2 regions of the Enterobacter adelaidei genome follow, and region 2 is predicted to be linked to the other one. Evidence: predicted binding sites of a transcription regulator. Region 2 holds the regulator's gene; the other holds the start of a gene.
What was found. Region 2 encodes CRP, which controls carbon source genes, mostly activating them, when cyclic AMP is high. Its sites were predicted from a motif close to ATGTGANNNNNNTCACAT; they were not measured.
Positions count from the first base shown of each region.

Region 1: the regulator CRP is predicted to act here: its motif matches at 3,986-4,003, upstream of focA (formate transporter FocA).

Region 1 is NZ_CP154353.1:1,502,800-1,510,755, reverse strand. It holds gene serC (3-phosphoserine/phosphohydroxythreonine transaminase) at 1-913, opposite strand, end outside; gene AAHF05_RS07270 (DUF421 domain-containing protein) at 1,076-1,768, opposite strand; gene ycaO (30S ribosomal protein S12 methylthiotransferase accessory factor YcaO) at 1,895-3,655, shown strand; gene focA (formate transporter FocA) at 4,062-4,919, shown strand; gene pflB (formate C-acetyltransferase) at 4,971-7,253, shown strand; gene pflA (pyruvate formate lyase 1-activating protein) at 7,457-7,956, shown strand, end outside.
Region 2 is NZ_CP154353.1:4,248,534-4,256,489, reverse strand. It holds gene ppiA (peptidylprolyl isomerase A) at 179-751, shown strand; gene AAHF05_RS20775 (putative adenosine monophosphate-protein transferase Fic) at 856-1,440, shown strand; gene pabA (aminodeoxychorismate synthase component 2) at 1,471-2,034, shown strand; gene AAHF05_RS20765 (aspartate aminotransferase family protein) at 2,121-3,341, shown strand; gene AAHF05_RS20760 (YccS/YhfK family putative transporter) at 3,338-5,419, opposite strand; gene crp (cAMP-activated global transcriptional regulator CRP) at 5,477-6,109, opposite strand; gene AAHF05_RS20750 (OsmC family protein) at 6,421-6,825, shown strand; gene AAHF05_RS20745 (phosphoribulokinase) at 6,892-7,761, opposite strand; gene AAHF05_RS20740 (YheU family protein) at 7,792-7,956, opposite strand, start outside.

The DNA.
Region 1 (7,956 bases), 1.9 Mb from region 2:
CCAGCTGGAACGGCACGTTCATGCGCGAACGATTGGTTTTCGCGACATCGTTACGGTAGAAATCGCTCTTGTCGATGACGCCATACAGCAGTTCAGCTTTCTGCTGGTTAACTTTGTCCATCTGCGCCACACCGCCGTTTTGCTTCAGCCATTTGAACACCAGACCGGAGAGGTACCACGCAAACGTTGGTGGAGTGTTGAACATAGAATCGTTATCGTTCAGCACGGTGTAATCGAGAATCGACGGACAAGATTTATGCGCTTTCCCCAGCAGGTCTTCACGCACGACGACGATAGTCAAACCGGCCGGACCAATATTTTTCTGCGCGCCCGCATAGATAACACCGTAGCGGCTGACATCAATTGGCGCAGACAGAATGGTGGAGGAGAAATCCGCGGCAACCACGACATCGCTGCCGAAGTCTGGCGTCTCGTCGATGGCAATCCCGTCAATGGTTTCGTTCGGGCAGTAGTGCAGATACGCTGCATTATCAGAAAGCTGCCATTCGCTCATTGGCTTAACGGCACGCAGACCGTCAACGGTCACTTTGGCGTCGATAACATTTGGCGTGCAGTATTTATGCGCTTCTTTAACGGCACTTGCCGCCCAGTAACCCGCGTCAACATAGTCAGCCGTCGTTTTGTTACCGAGGATATTCAGCGGTACACCTGCAAACTGACCGCGTCCGCCGCCGTGACAGAACAATACTTTGTAGTTCGAGGGAATATTCAGCAGATCGCGAAAATCCTTTTCTGCCTCTTCCGCCACCTGAATAAACTCTTTACCCCGGTGGCTGATTTCCATCACCGACGTACCGAGACCGTTCCAGTCACAAAGTTCCTGTTGGGCCTGTTTAAGCACGTCTGCCGGTAACATTGCCGGACCTGAACTGAAATTAAAGACTTGAGCCATTTCCCCTCACCACGCTAAAAGCCATAAGTTATAACTGTGGATATCGGTTTTATCATTCAGTGACACGCGCCGCAATGTCTAAAACTTATGGCCGGCGAAATGTGTCCCGCGTCACACAAAACAATCTACCGCCTCGCCAGGACAAAACCGACAAAATGGCTGTCAGGTAAGCCGTTTGGCCCGGCTAACCTTTGACCATTCCGGATTTGCGCAGCGGGGGCATAATTGACGATCGCCCGGCTGCATCGCAACCACGTGGCTGCATCGTATGCAAGCATAGTCGCCAGCTTCAGGAACCGTTCTGAAACGTTCGATCAGCATGTCCGGTAAAATACAGAGACCGGGCTTGACGTCCTCGTCAGAATAGTAATAAACGCTGATCTGCCCGTTGGTTTCCATTATTGCCAGACGTACCTGCCCGAGCTGTTCCACGCTATTCAGGCGTAGCTCCATAAAGAATTCAAACTCGGTCATGTTGGCACTTTTTACATTTTCCCAGGCCAGCTGGCCGTCCTCGACGATAACAATCGGCTTCCCTTCAAGCAGGTCTTCCAGCTTTTCGCTTTTCGACATCAGCCACATGACAAGACGGTAAATAAGCGCCAGTGAGACAAAGACAATAAACACCGGCACCATTGGCACATCATCATAGAAGGCAACGTCACCCGCCGCGGATCCCAGCGTCAGGATAATCAATATCTCAAAGAGCGACATCTGCCGGACGCCACGACGGCCCGTAATCTTGAGAAACAGAAAGACCAGGACGAAGGTATACAGACTGCGCAGAGCGACTTCGCCTAAAAACTCGGGAGGGACTTTATCAAACGCCATCCGATGGAGATCGAAAGCTTTCATTTTTCTATGCCTTACAGTAGGTTACTGGCTATAAGCATAGCTCAGGCATTTATTTTCGCCGAAAATAGCACCTGTCACGCAAAACCCGTATCATTGCGCGCTTTACGTACGATAAAAGTGAACGCCATGACTCAAACATTTATCCCCGGCAAAGACGCCGCCCTGGAAGATTCCATCGCTCGCTTCCAGCAGAAACTGACCGACCTGGGCTTTAACATCGAAGAAGCCTCCTGGCTCAATCCGGTGCCTCATGTCTGGTCCGTGCATATTCGCGATAAAGACTGTGCCCTGTGCTTTACCAACGGTAAAGGTGCAACAAAAAAAGCGGCACTGGCCTCTGCGCTGGGTGAGTATTTTGAGCGTCTGTCCACCAACTATTTCTTCGCTGACTTCTGGCTGGGCGAAACCATTGCTAACGGCCCGTTTGTTCACTATCCAAACGAAAAATGGTTCCCACTGACCGAAGATGACGAACTGCCGGAAGGGATCCTCGACGCGCGCCTGCGTGCCTTCTACGATCCGGAAAACGAACTGACCGCCAGCATGCTGATCGATCTGCAGTCCGGCAACGACGAGCGCGGTATCTGCGCCCTGCCGTTTACCCGTCAGTCTGATGAGCAAACCGTCTATATTCCGATGAACATCGTCGGCAACCTGTATGTCTCCAACGGTATGTCCGCCGGTAACACCCGCAATGAAGCGCGCGTGCAGGGTCTTTCCGAAGTCTTCGAACGTCACATCAAAAACCGCATTATTGCCGAATCTATCAGCCTGCCTGAAATTCCGGCAGACGTGCTGGCGCGCTACCCGGGCGTGGTGGAATCCATCGCCAAACTGGAAGCAGAAGGTTTCCCAATCTTTGCGTATGACGGCTCGCTGGGCGGTAAATACCCGGTTATCTGCGTCGTGCTGTTTAACCCGACCAACGGCACCTGTTTCGCCTCCTTCGGCGCGCACCCTGACTTCGGCGTGGCGCTGGAACGTACCGTCACCGAACTGCTGCAGGGCCGTAGTCTGAAAGATCTCGACGTGTTCACCCCGCCAACGTTTGACGATGAAGAAGTGGCCGAGCATACCAACCTCGAAACCCACTTCATCGACTCCAGCGGTTTGATCTCCTGGGATATGTTTAAGCAGGACGCAGACTATCCGTTCGTGGACTGGAGCTTTGCCGGTACCACTGAAGAAGAGTTCGCCACGCTGATGGCGATCTTCGACGCGGAAGATCAGGAAGTCTATATTGCCGACTACGAACACCTTGGCGTCTACGCCTGCCGTATTCTGGTGCCAGGTATGTCCGACATCTACCCGGCTGAAGATCTGTGGCTGGCGAATAACAGCATGGGCGCGCATCTGCGCGAGACGCTGCTGGCTCTGCCGGGCAGCGAATGGGAGAAAGAAGATTATCTGAACCTGATCGCCCAACTGGACGAAGAAGGTCACGATGACTTCACCCGCGTACGCGAACTCCTGGGTCTGGCTACCGGTAAAGACAACGGCTGGTATACCCTGCGCATCGGTGAGCTGAAAGCCATGCTGGCCCTGGCGGGTGGCGATTTGGATCAGGCCTTGGCCTGGACCGAGTGGACCATGGAATTCAACCAGTCGGTCTTCTCTGCCGAGCGCACCAACTATTACCGCTGCCTGCAAACGCTGTTGTTGCTTGCACAGGAAGACGATCGCGAGCCGCTGCAATATCTGAATGCCTTCGTACGGATGTACGGTGCTGAGGCGGTAGAAGCGGCCAGTGCGGCCCTGAGTGGCGAAGAGCCGTTCTATGGTCTTCAGGTTGTTGATAGCGATCTGAAAGCCTTCCCGGCGCACCAGTCGCTGCTGAACGCCTATGAAAAACTGCAGAAAGCAAAAGCCGCTTACTGGTCAAAATAAGCGCACATAACATTAGCAGCAGTAGGCGTATTCAATCGTCTGGGCTATATTACGGGGCAATTTCATTGCCCCGTTTTTTATTTTCTTCGGCAATGATTGTTGATTGTAATAATAAAGTTAAACATGGGTAAATATAATAATATTAACCCGGGCTTTACTGTTACTTTTTATGGTAAATACTCCATATTAATTAACTGTTTTAGAGGTGGCCGAACGAAAAAATTCAACTCTTTTCATAATTTTTAAAATTTATTTTTATACGGATAATCAAATACTTACTCCGCATTTGTTGTAAAACCATACACACTGCGGGCCTATAAGCCAGGCGAGATATGATCTATATCAATTTCTCTTCTATAATGCTTTGTTAGTATCTCGTCGCCGACTTAATAAAGAGAGAGTTAGTGTGAAAGCTGACAACCCTTTTGATCTTTTACTCCCTGCTGCGATGGCCAAAGTTGCCGAAGAAGCAGGTGTCTATAAAGCAACGAAACACCCGATGAAGACGTTCTATCTGGCGATCACGGCTGGTGTGTTCATCTCTATCGCTTTCGTCTTCTACATCACTGCCACCACCGGTACTGCTGGAATGCCTTTCGGCATGGCTAAACTGATTGGCGGTATTTGCTTCTCACTGGGTCTGATTCTTTGCGTTATCTGCGGTGCCGACCTCTTCACCTCAACGGTGCTGATTGTCGTAGCGAAAGCCAGCGGAAGAATTACCTGGGGTCAGCTGGCGCGTAACTGGCTTAACGTCTACGTGGGTAACCTGGTTGGCTGTCTGCTCTTTGTTTTGTTGATGTGGCTTTCTGGCGAGTACATGACCGCCAACGGTGGCTGGGGGCTCAACGTCCTGCAAACTGCCGACCACAAAATGCACCACACATTTATCGAAGCCGTTGCTCTCGGCATCCTCGCTAACCTGATGGTCTGCCTGGCTGTATGGATGAGCTACTCGGGTCGCAGCCTGATGGACAAAGCCTTAATTATGGTTCTGCCAGTTGCGATGTTTGTTGCCAGCGGCTTTGAGCACAGTATCGCGAATATGTTCATGATCCCAATGGGTATTGTCATCCGCGACTTTGCAAGCCCGGAGTTCTGGACCGCAGTTGGTTCATCCCCGGAAAGTTTCTCTCACCTGACTATTATGAATTTCATTACTGATAACCTGATCCCTGTCACTATCGGGAACATTATCGGTGGGGGTCTGTTAGTTGGGTTGACATACTGGGTCATTTACCTGCGTGGCGACGATCATCATTGATGGTTTTCTCAGGCAGTAAATAAAAAATCCACTTAAGAAGGTAGGTGTTACATGTCCGAGCTTAATGAAAAGTTAGCCACAGCCTGGGAAGGTTTTGCGAAAGGTGACTGGCAGAATGAAGTAAACGTACGTGACTTCATTCAGAAAAACTATACCCCGTATGAAGGTGACGAATCCTTCCTGGCTGGCGCAACTGACGCGACCACCAAGCTGTGGGACAGCGTAATGGAAGGCGTTAAACTGGAAAACCGCACTCACGCGCCAGTTGATTTCGACACCTCCGTTGCTTCCACCATCACTTCTCACGATGCTGGCTATATCAACAAAGCCCTTGAGAAAATCGTTGGTCTGCAGACTGAAGCACCACTGAAACGCGCAATCATCCCGTTCGGTGGTATTAAAATGGTTGAAGGTTCCTGCAAAGCGTATAACCGCGAGCTGGACCCAATGCTGAAAAAAATCTTCACCGAATACCGCAAAACCCACAACCAGGGCGTATTCGATGTTTACACCAAAGACATTCTGAACTGCCGTAAATCTGGCGTTCTGACTGGTCTGCCAGATGCGTATGGCCGTGGTCGTATCATCGGTGACTACCGTCGCGTTGCACTGTACGGTATCGACTTCCTGATGAAAGACAAGTACGCGCAGTTCGTTTCCCTGCAGTCTGACCTGGAAAACGGCGTGAACCTGGAAGCGACTATCCGTCTGCGTGAAGAAATTGCTGAACAGCACCGCGCGCTGGGTCAGATCAAAGAGATGGCGGCTAAATACGGCTGCGATATCTCTGGTCCTGCTACCAACGCACAGGAAGCTATCCAGTGGACCTACTTCGGCTACCTGGCCGCAGTTAAGTCTCAGAACGGTGCAGCGATGTCCTTCGGTCGCGTATCCACCTTCCTGGATGCTTACATCGAACGTGACCTGAAAGCAGGCAAAATCACCGAGCAAGACGCTCAGGAAATGATTGACCACCTGGTCATGAAACTGCGTATGGTTCGCTTCCTGCGTACCCCAGAATACGATGAGCTGTTCTCCGGTGACCCAATCTGGGCAACTGAATCTATCGGCGGTATGGGCGTTGATGGCCGTACTCTGGTAACCAAAAACAGCTTCCGCTTCCTGAACACCCTGTACACCATGGGTCCTTCTCCGGAGCCGAACATCACCGTTCTGTGGTCTGAAAAACTGCCTCTGAACTTCAAGAAATTCGCCGCTAAAGTGTCTATCGACACCTCTTCTCTGCAGTACGAGAACGATGACCTGATGCGTCCGGACTTCAACAACGACGATTACGCTATCGCTTGCTGCGTAAGCCCAATGGTTGTTGGTAAACAAATGCAGTTCTTCGGTGCGCGTGCAAACCTGGCGAAAACCATGCTGTACGCAATCAACGGCGGCGTTGATGAAAAACTGAAAATGCAGGTTGGTCCTAAGTCTGAGCCGATCAAAGGCGACGTCCTGAACTTCGACGAAGTCATGGACCGCATGGATCACTTCATGGACTGGCTGGCTAAACAGTACGTCACTGCACTGAACGTTATCCACTACATGCACGACAAGTACAGCTACGAAGCCTCTCTGATGGCGCTGCACGACCGTGACGTTATCCGCACCATGGCGTGTGGTATCGCAGGTCTGTCCGTTGCTGCTGACTCCCTGTCTGCAATCAAATACGCGAAAGTTAAACCAATTCGTGACGAAGACGGCCTGGCTGTAGACTTCGAAATCGAAGGCGAATACCCGCAGTTCGGTAACAACGATTCACGCGTTGATGACATGGCGGTTGACCTGGTAGAACGTTTCATGAAGAAAATTCAGAAACTGACTACTTACCGTAACGCTATCCCGACTCAGTCTGTTCTGACCATCACCTCTAACGTTGTGTATGGTAAGAAAACCGGTAACACCCCAGACGGTCGTCGTGCTGGCGCGCCATTCGGCCCAGGTGCTAACCCAATGCACGGTCGTGACCAGAAAGGTGCTGTTGCCTCTCTGACCTCCGTTGCTAAACTGCCGTTTGCTTACGCTAAAGATGGTATCTCTTACACCTTCTCTATCGTTCCAAATGCGCTGGGTAAAGACGACGAAGTGCGTAAAACTAACCTCGCGGGTCTGATGGATGGTTACTTCCACCACGAAGCGTCCATCGAAGGTGGTCAGCACCTGAACGTGAACGTGATGAACCGTGAAATGCTGCTCGACGCGATGGAACACCCTGAGAAATATCCTCAGCTGACCATCCGTGTATCCGGCTACGCAGTACGTTTTAACTCCCTGACTAAAGAACAGCAGCAGGACGTTATCACCCGTACTTTCACTCAGTCCATGTAAGTGGAATTGACTGAAATCACGCGTTAAAAAGCGTACAATAAAGGCTCCACGCAAGTGGGGCCTTTTTAGCACTCTCTCCACCTCAGTCTCTTTTGTCCGCTATCTATACTTAATGGATAACAGCCAAAACAGACTTAACACAGCCGGTTTTGAGCTGTGCATACACAGGCCCCGGACGGGCCGATGCTGGAGATATCACCGCAATGTCAATTATTGGTCGCATTCACTCCTTTGAATCCTGTGGCACTGTCGATGGCCCAGGTATCCGCTTTATCACCTTTTTCCAGGGCTGCCTGATGCGCTGCCTGTATTGCCATAACCGCGACACGTGGGATACGCACGGCGGCAAAGAAGTGACCGTTGAAGATTTAATGAAAGAGGTGGTGACCTACCGTCACTTTATGAACGCGTCTGGCGGCGGTGTAACCGCATCCGGCGGTGAAGCCATTCTTCAGGCAGAGTTTGTTCGTGACTGGTTCCGTGCCTGCCGCAAAGAAGGCATTCATACCTGCCTGGACACTAACGGCTTTGTACGCCGCTACGATCCCGTTATTGACGAACTCCTGGAGGTGACCGATCTGGTCATGCTCGATCTCAAACAGATGAACGATGAGATCCACCAGAACTTGGTGGGCGTCTCCAACCACCGCACGCTGGAGTTTGCCAAATACATTGCCGATAAAGGCATCAAAACCTGGATCCG
Region 2 (7,956 bases):
AACTTCATTGCATGATTTTGTGTGATATCGATCACAAAATATGGCGCTAAAGCCAACCGTTTGCGTGGTTACAACTGTTTCAAATTCGTAAAATTAGGTAAAAGGCTGGTCTCCGTTCATACTGCTCTTTAGAATCATGCCATTCGCTTTTTATACTGCGCTTTGTTAAGGAATTCTCATGCTCAAATCAACACTGGCGGCTGTCGCAGCTGTGTTTGCTCTTTCTGCCGTTTCCCCTGCTGCGCTGGCAGCAAAAGGAGATCCTCACGTCCTGCTGACCACCTCCGCCGGGAACATTGAGCTGGAGCTGAATAGCCAGAAAGCCCCTGTTTCCGTGAAAAACTTCCTCGACTACGTGAACAGTGGTTTCTATAACAACACCACTTTCCACCGCGTGATCCCGGGCTTTATGGTTCAGGGTGGCGGCTTCAATGAGCAAATGCAGCAGAAGCAGCCGAACCCGCCTATTAAAAACGAAGCGGACAACGGTCTGCTGAACAAGCGCGGTACCATTTCCATGGCGCGTACAGCAGATAAAGACAGCGCGACCAGCCAGTTCTTCCTCAACGTGGCGGATAACGCCTTCCTCGACCACGGCCAGCGTGACTTCGGTTATGCCGTCTTCGGTAAAATTGTGAAAGGGATGGATGTGGCGGACAAGATCTCTCAGGTGCCTACACATGATGTCGGCCCATACCAGAATGTGCCGTCAAAGCCTGTCGTTATCCTCTCCGCAAAAGTTCTGCCATAACGTTTTTTGACACGGGCGTCCCCCGCCCGTGTTTTGCCCCTCCCTGCGAAAGCGCGTTTTGCTGCTTATACTTGTGGCAAACGGACTATTCAGGGAGGCGTTAAGTGAAAAAACTCACCGATAAGCGAAAATCCCGTCTCTGGGAACAGCAGCGTAACGTCAATTTTCAGGCCAGTTGCCTCCTTGAAAAAGGTAATGGTCCTTCAGAGCCCCACATTGAGACGCTGGAACTGGGGCCTTCTGCCCCCGGTTTGCCCCATCTGTGCCATATTCACCGCCATTTGTACCGCAGAGAGATGAAGCGGGCAGGCGAGTTACGTACCGACGATATTTTTAAGGGTGACATTCCTTTCTGCCATTTCGAATACATCGAGAAGATGGGTAACGAGCTGATGGCGGCGCTGGAAAGCGAAAAGTATCTTGTGGGTCTTGAGAAAGCGGCGTTTGTTGACAGAGTTAGCCACTATTACTGCGAAATCAACATGCTGCATCCGTTTATGCGCGGCAACGGTATTGCCCAACGCGTTTTCTTCGAGCAGCTGGCGCTCCACGCGGGCTACTCGCTGGACTGGCGCGATATCGATCCCGACCAGTGGGTGGCGGCTAACCGAAGTGGCGCAACGGGAGATTTAACCGCGCTAAACGCTATCTTTGCCAAAGTAGTGAGCGAAGCACGGGAAACTGAGTAGAATAGGGCGGCATTTTTTTCGGGAGCCGCCATGATTCTGCTGATTGATAACTACGATTCCTTCACCTGGAACCTTTACCAGTATTTTTGTGAGCTGGGTGCAGAGGTGGTTGTCCGCCGCAACGACGACATTAGCCTGGCGGATATTGAAACACTGGCTCCGCATAAAATCGTGATTTCACCCGGCCCCTGCACCCCGTCGGAGTCGGGTATTTCGCTGGAGGTTATCCAGCACTATGCCGGCAAGCTGCCGATCCTCGGCGTCTGTCTTGGCCATCAGGCCATTGCGCAGGTGTTTGGTGCCACTATCGTGCGCACCGCGAAAGTGATGCACGGTAAAACCTCTCCGGTCACCCACACTGGCGTTGGGGTATTCACCGGGCTCAATAATCCGTTAACCGTGACGCGCTACCATTCACTGGTGATTGACCCGTCGACGCTGCCTGACTGCTTTGAGGTGACCGCCTGGAGCGATACGCAGGAGATCATGGGGATTCGTCACCGCGAATGGGATCTCGAAGGCGTACAGTTCCACCCGGAAAGCATCCTCAGCGAGCAGGGCCACGCGCTGCTGGCAAATTTCCTTAAACGCTGAATATTGATTGCCTTGTCGTGATTTTTTATGCATATTTTGTGATTATATTTTCACAATCAATGTGACATAAAATGGATGGGCATGACATGGCAACTGAACAACCTGCAATTACCCGCGCAACATTTGATGAAGTGATTCTGCCGATTTATGCACCGGCTGAGTTTATCCCGGTAAAAGGAAAAGGCAGCCGCGTCTGGGATCAGCAAGGCAAAGAGTATGTTGATTTCGCGGGCGGTATTGCAGTGACGGCGCTGGGCCATTGCCATCCTGCCCTGGTTGAGGCGCTGAAAACCCAGGGCGAAACGCTCTGGCACACCAGCAACGTTTTTACCAACGAGCCGGCGTTACGCCTCGGCCGCAAGATTATTGATGCGACGTTTGCCGAGCGCGTGCTGTTCATGAACTCGGGCACCGAAGCAAACGAAACCGCCTTCAAGCTGGCGCGCTACTACGCAACCACGCGCCACAGCCCGTACAAAACCAAAATCATTGCCTTCCACAATGCCTTCCACGGACGCTCCTTCTTTACCGTCTCCGTCGGCGGCCAGCCGAAGTATTCCGACGGATTTGGCCCGAAACCGGCCGACATCGTCCATGTGCCGTTTAACGATCTGCATGCGGTGAAAGCGGTGATGGACGACCACACCTGCGCGGTTGTTGTCGAGCCGATCCAGGGTGAAGGCGGCGTGACGGCGGCGACGCCGGAATTCCTGAAAGGCCTGCGTGCGCTGTGCGATGAGCATCAGGCGCTGCTGGTGTTTGATGAAGTGCAATGCGGGATGGGACGTACCGGCGATCTGTTTGCCTATATGCACTACGGCGTGACGCCGGATATTCTCACCAGCGCCAAAGCGCTCGGCGGTGGTTTCCCGGTGAGTGCGGTACTGACGACTCAGGAGATTGCCTCCGCGTTCCACGTTGGTTCTCACGGTTCCACCTATGGCGGGAACCCGCTGGCGAGTGCCGTGGCGGGCGCGGCATTTGATATTATCAATACACCTGAGGTTCTGAACGGCGTCAGCGCCAAGCGCGAGCTGTTTGTGAAACACCTGCAGCAGATTGACGATCGGTTTGACGTGTTCAGCGAGATCCGCGGGATGGGGCTGCTGATCGGTGCCGAGCTGAAACCGCAGTACAAAGGTCGCGCGCGCGATTTCCTGCATGCCGCCGCCCGCGAAGGGGTGATGGTGCTGAACGCGGGACCGGATGTGATGCGTTTTGCACCGTCGCTGGTGGTAGAAGACAAAGACATTGAAGATGGATTAACCCGTTTTGCCGCGGCAGTCGAGAAAATCGTAAAAGGTTAATACTCCGTCCGCTTTAATATCCGCGTTAACCAAATCCCGTGATGCGGGCGCTGACGCCATGCCACCGACGAAATGGTGTGCATGGTGTTCAGATGCCCCAGAATGCGCTGTAAATGCTGCTCCAGCGTGCTCATTGGCCCGTGGGTTAACGTCTCCGGCGCTTCCAGAATATTCGAGTCGCCCGACTCGCCCGGCGCGTCATACTCCAGACGCTGCTGACACCGCTGTAAGGCAATTTCACACGACTGCAAATAGCGCTGCGCCAGATCCGGCGTCAGCATCGTGTGCTCGCGCGCCAGCGTGGTCATGGCGTTAATGTGCTCGACGATAAACTGGCTGTGCGTCACCCAGAGCTTCATATCCGCCAGATAGTGCGAGTTAAAGCCCGGTTCCTGCATTGCCTGGTTGAGCGAGTTAAACAGGGCGTTGTGCGCCTGGTTTACCTTCATCCGCTGATACGCCAGCGGGGAGGGTTGCGGATCGTCGCTCAGGATCAGACGAATGGCCTGCTGGTCGGCCTCCAGCGCGTCATGGGCGTTCTGGCGCAACAGTCCGCTTTGCCATTGCGGCCACAGCCAGACCATGCCGCCAAAGGCAATCAGACAGCCAATCAGGGTATCGATCAGTCTGGCGACAATAAATTGTTCGCCATTGAGCGTGAGCAGTTGCAGGGTGTATACCGCCGTTACCGTAAAGCCCACCATCGCCCAGCCATAGTTTTTGCGGATAATCAGGTAGCTCACTAGCGTAATTATCAGCATTCCCGCCAGGGTATAACCTTCCGGCACGTGAAAGTGCAGCGTGACGCCCGCAATAATCAGCCCGGCCATCGTTCCGCCCGCCCGGTGCAGTATACGCACGCGCGTGGCGCCATAGCCGTTCTGGGTGACAAACAGCACGGTCATTAAGATCCAGTAGGGTTTAGGTAGATGCAGCGCCATGCCCATCAGGCTGGCGGTACTGAGCATGACGCTAATCCGTGCGGCGTTGCGCAGAGCGGACGATTTAAGAGACAGATAGCTTCTGAGCGCCGGCAATAACGGCAGACGTTTTTGTTTATCCGCCATGAGATCGCGGGGATAAAGCGGGCGTTGGGTGCGCAACACGCGGGCGATACGGCTGAAATGCCAGGCGGCAAACTGGCCCACCGGGTTGTCCTCATGCTGGCGGGCGATTTTCTCCAGCGCGCCGAGTTGTTTGTCCATGTTAAAACGCGTGGGATAGCGGTGATATAAAATGTCATCAGCCAGCACCCGCAGACGCGCAGAGACGGTTTGCGCATTCCAGCGGATCACCGCTTCGGCATGGCTGCGCTCGACCAGATTTTGCACCTCCTGAGGATGATGCAGGCTCACGGAGATATGTTCTTGCAGATCCAGCCCCACCTGGAAGATACGCAGCAGCCGTTTGTATTCGTGATTCTTGTTGGCGGCGAGCATGTGTAGTTGCTGATAACACTGGCTTATCAGATCCACCACCTTTTGCTGGCGCGTCAGCAGCGGCGGTAACGATTTTTCCGGATCGGTATGCTGGGTGAGCAGGGTGTATTTGGCCTCGCAGTAATCCGCAAGTTGCACATAGAGCAGGCTCAATGATTCACGCAGGGGCTGTTCCCGCCACAGCCAGAACCAGTTAAACAGCCCATACCACAGCGTACCCAGGGCGTAGATCAGTAGCGGCTCCCACACCGGCATGTTACCCGCGAGGCTCAGCGTGAAGATGGCCGCTATCAGTGAGGCGGGAAGCAGGCGCGCATGAAGGGAACTGATTTCGGCGGTGACGCCGAGCGTCATCGCCAGCACGGTCAGGATTAACGGCAGCGGAATATCGCGGGCGAGTAAGAGCTGCACGGCGAGGCTACAGCCAGCAAACAGCGAGCCGCCAATAATCAGACGTTTAAAAAAGCGCTTATGCGGTGTGTCCAGGCCAGCAATGTTGCAGCAGGCGGGCACGAGAGAAAACAGCAGACCTTGCTGAAGATGTCCGAGGATCAGGCCGATGGCTACAGGAAGACACAACACCAGCGTTTGTCGCAGTGCATAGTTAACTTCCGGGTGATAAATCAGCCTACGCCACATGGGGAAGAGAGACAAAAACGGCGTGACACCTTGCGATGGCACGCCGTTTGAGTGGAATTAACGCGTTCCGTAGACCACGATGGTTTTACCGTGGGCGGAGATCAGGTTCTGATCTTCCAGCATTTTCAGAATACGGCCCACTGTTTCACGGGAGCAGCCGACGATCTGGCCGATCTCCTGACGGGTAATTTTAATCTGCATGCCGTCAGGGTGGGTCATCGCATCAGGTTGTTTTGCCAGGTTAAGCAGAGTCTGCGCGATACGACCGGTAACGTCCAGGAAGGCGAGGTTACCCACTTTCTCAGATGTAACCTGCAGACGGCGAGCCATCTGGGAAGAAAGACGCATCAGGATATCAGGGTTAACCTGAATCAACTGACGGAATTTCTTGTAAGAAATTTCAGCCACTTCACATGCTGTCTTTGCACGAACCCAGGCACTACGTTCCTGGCCTTCTTCAAACAGGCCCAGTTCACCGATGAAATCGCCCTGGTTCAGATAAGAAAGGATCATCTCTTTCCCTTCTTCATCTTTGATCAGCACTGCCACCGAGCCTTTTACGATGTAATACAACGTTTCCGCTTTTTCACCCTGGTGAATCAGCGTGCTCTTCGATGGGTACTTATGAATGTGGCAATGAGACAAGAACCATTCGAGAGTCGGGTCTGTTTGCGGTTTGCCAAGCACCATGCGCTGTTATCCTCTGTTATAAGCTGTCACCAGAGTCATCAGATGCATCCGGACTCTGGGGTTGCAATCGAATTCTTACCCATACCCTGGGAAGTCGGCTATCGTAACGTTTCGCAGCCAGTAAAGTTTGATGTCCTCTGCATACATGTGTAACGTCAATGTATTACTGTAGCATCCTGAGTGTTTTAGCATAGCTTTCGCCGCGTGTCTCCTGGTGTCTCGCTTCAGCATGATGCAGGTCGCCTTCCATTGCGAGAAATGTAACGCACGCGTAATCTGTCACCAAAAATGCAACGTTGGAGTTAATGAATATGCAAGCGCGCGTGAAATGGGTTGAAGGTTTAACGTTCCTGGGCGAGTCCGCTTCAGGGCACCAGGTTTTGATGGATGGTAACTCCGGCGATAAAGCACCAAGCCCGATGGAGATGGTATTGATGGCTGCCGGTGGATGCAGCGCGATTGATGTGGTCTCGATTCTGCAAAAAGGCCGTCATGATGTAACGGATTGCGAAGTTAAACTCACGTCGGAACGCCGTGAAGAGGCACCACGCCTGTTCACCCATATTAACCTGCACTTTGTAGTCACCGGTAAAGAACTGAAAGACGCGGCCGTTTCACGCGCGGTGGACCTGTCTGCGGAGAAATACTGCTCTGTGGCGTTAATGCTGGAGAAAGCAGTAAAAATCACACATTCGTATGAAGTGATCGAGGCGTGATTGATGGGGCATCGTGCGTGTTGATGCCCTCACCCTAACCCTCTCCCACCGGGAGAGGGAATATGATCACGCGATCTGCTTCCCTTCCATCAACCGCTGTACCAGCGGCGTCATGATGAGCTCCATCGCCAGCCCCATTTTTCCGCCCGGCACCACTAATGTATTCATGTGCGAAATAAACGAGCCCTGCAGCATGGCCAGCAGCCAGGGGTAATCAATGCCTTCGAGGTTGCGGAAATGGATCACCACAAAGCTCTCATCCAGCGACGGGATGCTTTTGGCCGCGAATGGGTTGGAGGTGTCGACTGTCGGTACTCGCTGGAAGTTAATATGGGTACGGGAGAATTGTGGCGTCAGGAAGTTGATGTAATCCTCCATGGAGCGCACCACGGAGTCCATGACCGCTTCTCGTGAATGGCCGCGCTCGCTCATGTCACGCGTCAGCTTCTGGATCCACTCCAGGTTAACGATCGGTACCACGCCAACCAGCAGATCCACATGGCGCGCCACGTCGTGATGGGGAGTTACCACGCCGCCATGCAGCCCTTCATAAAACAGCACGTCAGTGGGTTCCGGCAGGGGTTGCCAGGGGGTAAAGGTACCCGGCACCTGGTTCCATGGCACGGCTTCATCGTAAGTATGCAGATACTTGCGGGATTGCCCTGTGCCGCTCTTGCCATATTCGACGAAGGTTTGCTCCAGCAGGCCGAAGTCATTGGCTTCCGGGCCAAAGTAGCTGATGTGTTTACCCAGATCGCGCGCTTTACGGATGGCCATGTCCATCTCCGGGCGCGTATAGCGGTGAAAGCTGTCGCCTTCGACCTCCGCCGCACGGAGATTCAGCTGGGCGAAAATCTTGCGAAATGCGAGGCTGGTGGTGGTGGTTCCCGCACCACTCGACCCCGTAACGGCAATAACCGGATGTCTGGCAGACATAGCAACTCCCTGACTGGAAAGGTTTAAAGATCAGCCGTGAAACGCGTTGCGGGGCATGATATTGACCGTCTCATGCAGTTCTGACCATACCAGCACCACGTCGCCGCTTTTGAGCTGGCGCTTTACATCGTTGACCTTTTGCTCGAGCGAGCGTTCTTGTTCACCATAATCTGTGCCTTCGCGTAATACAAAGCT